One region of the Herbaspirillum sp. C9C3 genome, then DNA from elsewhere that is predicted to be linked to it. Evidence: predicted binding sites of a transcription regulator. Region 1 holds the regulator's gene; the other holds the start of a gene.
The links. Region 1 encodes sigma-54, which starts transcription at its own class of promoters, with help from an activator protein. Its sites were predicted from a motif close to TGGCANGNAANCTGCTTT; they were not measured.
Positions count from the first base shown of each region.

Region 1 (4,463 bases):
TCAACGGCGAATTCATTTCCTATGACAGCCGCGCCGAATTCTATTCGGTCAACAACACTGCCAGCGGCCAGAGCAAGCCGGGCGCGGGCCGCATCACGGCCGTGATCCAGCCCAAGAACCCGCCGCCGGCCACGGACGCCCAGCCCGCAGCACCGGCCCAGCCGGCAGCGCGTCGTCAGAACGGAAAGGACCAGTAAGGATGGTAGCCAGTTCGCTGGTCGTTCGCGGCCTGAAGAAAAGTTACGGCGCGCGCCAGGTGGTGCGCGATGTCTCGATGGAAGTGCGCAGCGGCGAAGTGGTCGGCCTGCTCGGCCCCAATGGTGCCGGCAAGACCACCTCGTTCTACATGATCGTGGGGCTGGTACCCTCCGATGGCGGCGAGATCGACCTGGATGGCGCGCCCATTTCGCGCATGCCCATTCACAAGCGCGCCACCATGGGCCTGTCCTACCTGCCGCAGGAAGCCTCGGTGTTTCGCAAGCTGACGGTGGAAGACAACATCCGCGCCGTGCTGGAGCTGCGCCAGGAAGACGGCAAGCCGCTCTCGCGCGATGAAATCGAGGGCCGCCTCAACAACCTGCTGCACGAACTGCAGATCGAAAAGCTGCGCGAAAGCCAGGCCCTGTCACTGTCGGGCGGTGAGCGCCGACGCGTCGAGATCGCTCGCGCGCTGGCCACCGATCCGCGCTTCGTGCTGCTCGATGAACCGTTTGCCGGTATCGACCCGATTGCGGTGATCGAGATCCAGCGTATCGTGCGCTTCCTCAAGGAGCGCGGCATCGGCGTGCTCATCACCGACCACAACGTGCGCGAGACGCTGGGCATCTGCGATCGCGCCTACATCATCAACCAGGGCACGGTGCTGGCCAGCGGCAATCCGGAAGAGATCATTGCCAACGAGTCGGTACGCCGCGTCTATCTGGGCGAGCACTTCCGCATGTAAGCAGCACAGTCGCCCTACGTATCGAGCATCACCGACACCCAGGCATCACGCAACGACAGGCACAGCAACCCGCGGGCCACGCCGCTTTCAGAAAGACAGATGAAACAGTCGCTCCAGTTACGTACCTCGCAGCACCTCGCATTGACGCCGCAACTGCAGCAGTCGATCAGGCTGCTGCAACTGTCGACGCTGGAACTGCACCAGGAACTGGAACAGATCCTCTCCGACAATCCCCTGCTGGAGCGTCTCGATGACGCTCTCGACAATTCGGTGCGTCTGCTGGCCGACGGTGCCGTCTCCAGTTCGCCTTCCAGTGGCGTGGCCGACACCCCTCATGAAAACAGCGGCGAAGCGACGCCCGCTGCCAGCGATGGCGATTCCAGCTTCGAGTACCAGGACAACAATCCGGACACCGGTGTCACCGGTGATGCCGACTGGAGCTTCGATGACGTCGCCCGCAGCGGCAAGTCACCCGATGACGACGATGCCCGCCCGCAGCTGGAAGCCCATGAACTGACCCTGCGCGAACACCTGCTGGAACAGATCCGCGTGACTGCGCGCACCCTGCGCGATCGTGCGCTGCTGGAACTGCTCACCGATGCGCTCGACGAGAGCGGCTATCTGGAAGAACCGCTGGAGGACATCCTCGCGCGCCTGCCTGAAGAGCTGGGTATCGACATGGAAGAGCTGTCGATTTCGCTCAAGCTGCTGCAGAGCCTGGACCCGGCCGGCGTGGGCGCGCGCAGTGCCGGCGAATGCCTGGCCTTGCAGATCCGCCGCCTGCCCAAGATCCCCTTTGTCACGCGCAAGCTGGCGCTGAGGATCGTTGAGGATTACCTGCCGCTGTTCGCCCAGCGCGACTTCAACAAGATCAAGAAGGCCCTCGATTGTGACGACGAAGACCTGCGTGAAGCCCAGGCCGTGATCCGCCAGTGCCGTCCGCATCCGGGTGCCGAATTCGCGCGTGACGCCTCGGACTACGTGGTGCCGGACGTGATTGTCAAGCAGACAAAGAACGGCTGGCAGGTCATGCTCAACCATGAGGTCATGCCCAAGCTGCGCGTCAATGCGATGTACGCCAGTGCCTTGAAGCAGGCCAAGGGCGAAGGTTCGCTGTCCTCGCAGTTGCAGGAAGCCAAGTGGCTCATCAAGAACATGCGGCAACGTTTCGATACGATTTTGCGCGTCGCGCAGGCTATTGTGGAACGTCAAAGAAACTTCTTTTCCCATGGTGCAGTGGCCATGCGCCCCCTTGTGCTGCGTGAAATTGCTGATACACTGGGTCTACACGAGAGCACCATCTCTCGCGTGACGACTCAGAAATACATGCTCACTCCGCATGGTATGTTTGAGTTGAAATACTTCTTCGGTAGCCACGTCGCGACTGAAACCGGAGGCGAAGCTTCCTCCACCGCGATACGGGCGCTGATCAAACAGTTGATAGGAGCCGAAAACCCGCAGACCCCATTATCCGATAGCAAGATTGCGGATATGCTGGCAGAACAAGGCATGGTGGTCGCGCGACGCACAGTCGCCAAATACCGCGAAGTGTTGAAGATTCCGCCAGTCAATCTCCGCAAGTCCCTCTGAGTTTTTCCTCAGTTTTTCTGCAGTACCGTTGCTGTGTTCAGGCAAGCATCCCGACTGATGCCCACGCCATCCGACACGAAGACCGTGCCCGTGGTACAGCTGCAGCAGGATCGATTGCACGAACCTCCAGTGACTTCACGATAGGAGTCTTGTATGAATCTGACCATCAGTGGACACCACCTCGAACTGACCCCCGCCATCCGGGAATACGTGCAAAGCAAGCTCTCGCGTATCAAGCGCCATTTCGACAACGTGATCGACGTCAGCGTGATCCTGAGCGTAGATAAACTCACAGAAAAGGAAAAGCGCCAAAAAGCGGAAATCAACGTCCACATCAAGGGGAAGGATCTACATGCGGAAAGCATCGCACACGACCTCTACGCTGCCATTGACACCCTGATCGACAAGCTCGATCGCCAGGTCATCAAGCACAAGGACAAGTTGCAGGAGCATCACTCCATTGCCAAGCGCCTGCCGGACGACACGCCCGAGGATGCGGTAGCCGGAGCGGCATAAGCCAGGACACCAACGGCAAGCCACCTCGCAGCCTGCAGGGCTGCTGAGAAAGCCAGCCGGATTTCACGAGGAAGGGGCGCGCAAGCGCCCTTTTTCATTGGGGCCACAGCATCTGTCGATGCCTGTGAAAAACATATAAATCATTACGCAGGGCGACTGCCCGGCAAACCCGGCAGTCAACATTGTTCACCGCTCTGCTTGAATGTCTTGCGCAGCACCCTCATCTACTGCCCAGAGGAAACTGCATACGGTATAAATCATTTCCTTGATGCAATTTCCCGCCGGCTCGGACGGACGAATGGCGTGCTGCCGATTTCAACGCGCCTGCCGGCTTTTCCCTATAATGTCGGGCAATCCCATTTTTAAAGGCACAGCCATGAGCGACGTCCAATCCTGGATCAAAGAAACCGTGACCCAAAACCCTGTGGTGCTGTTCATGAAGGGCACTGCACAGTTCCCGCAATGCGGCTTTTCCGGCAAGGCCATCCAGCTGCTCAAGGCCAGCGGCGCCGAGAACATCGTCACCGTCAACGTGCTGGAAAGCCCCGACGTGCGCCAGGGCATCAAGGAATACTCGAACTGGCCGACCATTCCCCAGCTGTACGTGAAGGGTGAATTCGTCGGTGGCTCCGACATCATGAGCGAGATGTACGCCTCGGGCGAGCTGCAGACCCTGATCAAGGGCTGAGTCTGCCCTGCCCCGTAGAGCGCGCATGAGTGCTTCTTCCAGTCAGCCCCGCCAGCGCCTGATCGTTGCGATCACCGGGGCCACCGGGGCCATCTATGGTGTCCGGCTGCTGGAACACCTGCGCAAGCATGGTCAGGTCGAGACGCATCTGATGGTCTCCGAAGCCGGCGTGCTCAATCTGCACCAGGAACTGGACATGCGGCGCAAGGATGTGGAAGCGCTGGCCGATGTGGTGCACAACGTGCGCGATGTCGGCGCGTGCATCGCCAGTGGCTCGTTCGCCTCTGCCGGCATGGTGGTGGCGCCCTGTTCGATGAAGACCCTGGCCGCCGTGGCGCATGGCCTCTCCGACAATCTCATCACCCGTGCAGCCGATGTGGTGCTCAAGGAACGCCGCCGACTGGTGCTGATGGTGCGCGAGACCCCGTTCAATCTGGCCCATCTGCGCAACATGACGTCGGTCACGGAAATGGGCGGCGTGATCTTCCCGCCCCTGCCCGGCTTCTACCAGCGCCCTGCGTCCATGGAAGAAATGGTGGATCACACGCTGGGGCGCGTGCTGGACATGTTCGGGATTTCCATGCAGTTGACGCCGGAGTGGCAGGGCATGAAGGGCAATCCGGGCTGACGCTCTTCGTGTCCCGCAACATCTCTTCCGACGCCGGATTGCAAATATCTCAGATTGGCGTGGGTCCTGCGCTGTTCATCGGCTAGAGGATCAAGCCT
Region 1 is NZ_JABFMQ010000017.1:80,477-84,939, forward strand. Features, by position in the region: gene lptA (lipopolysaccharide transport periplasmic protein LptA) at 1-197, shown strand, start outside; gene lptB (LPS export ABC transporter ATP-binding protein) at 200-943, shown strand; gene HNO82_RS16030 (RNA polymerase factor sigma-54) at 1,043-2,533, shown strand; gene hpf (ribosome hibernation-promoting factor, HPF/YfiA family) at 2,687-3,049, shown strand; gene grxD (Grx4 family monothiol glutaredoxin) at 3,426-3,737, shown strand; gene HNO82_RS16045 (UbiX family flavin prenyltransferase) at 3,763-4,365, shown strand.

Region 2 (4,463 bases), on a different contig from region 1:
CTCCACACCGTGGATGTCGATGAATTTGCCGTTGAGGTTGTCCATGATCCGCGTCCCTTAGTTGTTGACCTGCTCGTAGGTAAATGCCTTGGCCAGCGCCACCAGCAACTGTTCCAGCACCAGCCCCACCACCCCGATGACAACGATGGCGATGATGATGTGCGGCACGTTCAGGTTGTTCCATTCATCCCAGACCCAGAAGCCGATGCCCACGCCCCCGGTCAGCATCTCGGCGGCCACGATCACCAGCCAGGCGGTACCGATGGAAAGACGTACGCCGGTCAGCATGTAGGGCAATACCGAGGGAAAGAGAATCTTGGTCAGCACCTTCCATTCGGAGAGATTCAAGACCCGCGCCACGTTCATGTAATCCTGCGGCACGCGCTGCACACCGACGGCGGTGTTGATGATCATCGGCCAGATCGAACAGATGAAGATCGACCAGATCGCCGCCGGATTGGCCGACTTGAAGACCAGCAGGCCGATGGGCAGCCAGGCCAGCGGCGAGACCGGACGCAGCAGACTGATGATGGGGCCGAACATGCGCGAGAGGAATTCCACCCGGCCGATCGCAAAGCCCAGCGGAATGCCCACCAGCGCCGCCAGCCCGAAGCCCATGCCAACCCGCTGCAGCGAGGCCAGCACGTTCCAGCCTATGCCCTGGTCATTGGGACTGTTGCGGTAGAAGGGATCGGAGAACATCACGCCCGCCTCCTTCAGGGTCACCCATGGCGTGGGGAAACTGGCGGTCTTCAAGGCGATGATCTGCCATACCAGCACCAACAGCGCCATACCCAGGAGCGGCGGCACCACGCGCATGAACAGACCGCCAGCGGCAAGCTTCCTGCGCAGGCTGCGCGTCCTGGCAGGGCCGGCGGCGGGCGCTGTCAGCGCCTGGTTGGCGGGCGCCGTGCGCGCCGGCTCGATGGCGACAACAGATCCGCCATGGCTGTTGCCGGCGGGCTTGGCGTTGTCACCCATGATGCTTTCTGCGACTGCACTCATCGTTTTCCCCTTGCTCGATACACGTCACCGTAATGGCTCCGGCCTGCGGCCACAGCTGCTTACACCTTGATCTTGAAGGACTGCGCGTAGGCCGCCGGATTCTTGCCGTCCCACACGATGCCATCCACCAGTTTCGAACTGCGCATCACCTCCTTGGGCAGCGGTGTCTTGGTCATGGCGGCGGCCTCCTTGTAGAGATCGATCTGGTTCACCGATTTGGCCACGGCCAGGTAATCCGGATCGCTCTTCAACAGGCCCCAGCGGCGATGCTGGGTCATGAACCACATGCCGTCGGAGAGGAAGGGGAAGTTGACCTGGCCTTCTTCATAGAACTTCATGTAGTTGGGATCGTCCCAGGTCTTGCCCAGGCCGTTCTGGTAGCGGCCGAGGATGCGCTGGTCGATCACGTCCTTGCTGGTGTTCACATAGGACTTGTCGGCGATCACTTCGGCCATCTTGTTCTTGTTGACCAGTGAAGCATCGATCCACTTGCTGGCCTCCAGGATGGCAGCCATCATTGCGCGGCAGGTGTTGGGGTATTTCTGTACGAATTCGCGCGAAGTGCCCAGCACCTTCTCCGGATGGTCCTTCCAGATGTCCTGGGTAGTGATGGCGGTGATGCCCACGCCATCGACAATGGCGCGATGCCCCCAGGGTTCGCCCACGCAGAAGCCATCCATGTTGCCCACCCGCATATTGGCCACCATCTGCGGCGGCGGCACGGTGATGACCTTGGCGTCCTTCATCGGATTGATGCCATTGGCGGCCAGCCAGTAATACAGCCACATGGCGTGGGTGCCGGTGGGGAAGGTCTGGGCAAAGGTGTATTCGCGCTTCTCGGTCTGCATGAGCTTGTAGAGCGAGGCGCCATCGACGGCCCCCTTCTCGGCCAGCTTTTTGGACAAGGTGATGGCCTGGCCATTGTGGTTCAGCCCCATCAACACGGCCATGTCCTTCTTCTGTCCGCCGATACCCAGCTGCACACCGTAGATCAGGCCATACAGCACGTGGGCCGCGTCCAGTTCGCCGTTGGTGAGCTTGTCGCGCACGCCGGCCCAGGAGGCTTCCTTGCTGGGGACGATCTTGATGCCGTACTTCTTGTCGAAACCCAGCACCGAGGCCATCACCACCGAGGCGCAATCGGTCAGGGGGATGAAGCCGATTTTGACTTCTTCCTTTTCGGGCTTGTCCGAACCGGCCGCCCAGGCACCGCCCGGCGCCAGGCCCAGCATGCCGCCACCGGCGGCCACTGCGGCACCCTGCACAAGCGTGCGGCGCTTGCCGTTGACTCCGGCGGCTGCCGTGATCGTCTGGCCTTGTGCGCCTTGCTTGCCCGACAGCGGCGCGCCTGCCTTGTCCACCTGACTCCTGGATTCCATAGCACCTTTCCCCTTGCGTTGCGGTTTGATGAAAGCCCAAACAAAAAAGGCGTGTCCCGACATGGATGAGCCATATCGGAAGACGCCTTTGTCCTGGAGGGCAGGACCGCCATTGGCCGCACCCTCACATTGCTTGCGCATTGCTGCGCTTTGTCCGTAGTTCAGCAAAGAGCGTGCCAGAACCGGATCACCGACCGTAAAGCCTTGCCGGCACTGCGATTGCGGGCAGCCTCCAGGCGTGCCAGGGCGGCCGGCAGCAGCTGTCCGGCGCGATCAAATCGGGCGCGGGCCGCACTTCCATTGTGCTTTGCACCAAGTTGGCAGCGCTCGCTGGGGCGCGGTTACCTACCCGCGCTTGCCGGGTTTTCCTACAGCACATTGCGTGGCGCGCTGATCGTGCCGCGGCCGCGCTCCCCCTAAGATGGGTCCAGCTTCACGATTGACCCGGCGCTTGCACCCTGGCGGGCAAGAACGAACTCAATAAGAAAGGAGAACCTCCATGACCCTCGGTACCATCCTGCTCATCGTCCTGATCCTGATCCTGCTGGGCGTGATTCCGGCCTGGCCGCACAGTCGCGGCTGGGGCTATGGTCCCAGCGGTATTGCTGGCACCATCGTCATCATCCTGCTGATCCTGCTACTGCTGGGCAAGATATAAGGCGGGGCGACAGTTGGGCCTGTCCGACTGTCCTGCGCCCCTACCCTCCCCTCCCGCAAGCCTGATACCATCCGGTGGCGGACGGGAAAACGGCGCGGTCGGTGCCTGTCACCGACCGCGCCGTTTGCTTGTGCGCGTCGCCTCGCATTGTGCCGAAGCCAGCTCACGCGATCGGCCCCCTGTCCCGTAACGTGATGAGGCTGACACCAGATGAACAATAAATTGCTCGCTTCCACCCTGCCCGCTTTCCTGGCGGCCCTGACCATGCTCTGCGCCGGTACCACGCACGCCGCTGAAGAAGATGTCAGCCAATCCGATCCGCCACGCTGGTATCAGGAGGACAACAGCCCGCAACAGCGCCTGGACAACCTCAACAAGGAAACCGCTGCCGCCTATGCGCAAGCGAAGAAGGAGTGCCTCAAGCTCAAGGGGAAGGAGGCCGCAGCCTGCCGCCAGCAGGCCGCCGAGGCCAGGAAGCAGGACACGGCGCGCGCCCTGCGCATCTTCAATGATTACAAGGCGGCCCAGCCCGAGACTACCCCGACCAAACCGGCAGCACACTCCCACTCACGCAAGCGCGCTGCCCGATAAGCCGGCCCATGCCCATGAAGCAGATGCGACAACGCCGCCACGGATCACCCAGTGGCGGCGTTGTTGATGTGGCTGCCCCTGTTGTCAGGGCAGCGCCAGCGGATTATTTGCCGACCTGATTGCCGATCACACCGCCCACGGCGGCACCGCCGACGGTCCCGATGGCGCTGCCACCGGTGAGTACGGCGCCACCCACGGCACCGGCACCGGCACCGATGGCGGTGTTCTTGTCCTGCTGGGTCATGCCGCTGCAACCGGTCAGGCCGGCAAAGGCACAGATGGCGACCGAGGTCACTGCCAGTTTCTGCATGGTCTTCATGATGACTCCTTCCTCTTTATCCAATGAGAGAATGCGGCCGCCGCTCAGGTCGACGGGCGCATGATCACGCGCGGCCGCCGAGGCTGCGCATGATCACGATAAACCGGTATGCTGGGTGCGGCCTTGGCGTTGCCGCGTTGCCCATCCCCTGCCTTGCCTTCGGCACGGGTGCCATAGAGCAAGACGGCATTCTGCAGGGATTTGGAGCGCCGGGTCTCGGCCATGTCCATGTAACGGAATTTCTTCTGCCCCAGCGTATGCAGACGCGCCGCATCGATCGGCATGTGACGGTCCATCGTGGAAGCCGACCAGCGCGCAGCGCCGTCAACGGTTTGGGGAGTTTCAGCGAAGGCGTGAGAGGCGAAAGCCGAAGCGGCTGCCAGCATGCAAATACCGACTGTTTTTTTCATGGTCTGCCCTTTCAGGGATCCCTTCTGGCGGTGAGCAAAAATTTCATGCGGCAAACCGTGAACTCTTTGGCAATTCACGGCTCTACCAGCACCATGACCAC
Region 2 is NZ_JABFMQ010000042.1:8,688-13,150, reverse strand. Features, by position in the region: gene HNO82_RS21465 (ABC transporter ATP-binding protein) at 1-45, opposite strand, end outside; gene ntrB (nitrate ABC transporter permease) at 58-1,005, opposite strand; gene HNO82_RS21455 (CmpA/NrtA family ABC transporter substrate-binding protein) at 1,065-2,384, opposite strand; gene HNO82_RS21450 (DUF3309 family protein) at 2,884-3,042, shown strand; gene HNO82_RS21445 (hypothetical protein) at 3,253-3,633, shown strand; gene HNO82_RS21440 (YMGG-like glycine zipper-containing protein) at 3,737-3,952, opposite strand; gene HNO82_RS21435 (hypothetical protein) at 3,997-4,416, opposite strand.
Region 2: the regulator sigma-54 is predicted to act here: its motif matches at 2,546-2,563, upstream of HNO82_RS21455 (CmpA/NrtA family ABC transporter substrate-binding protein).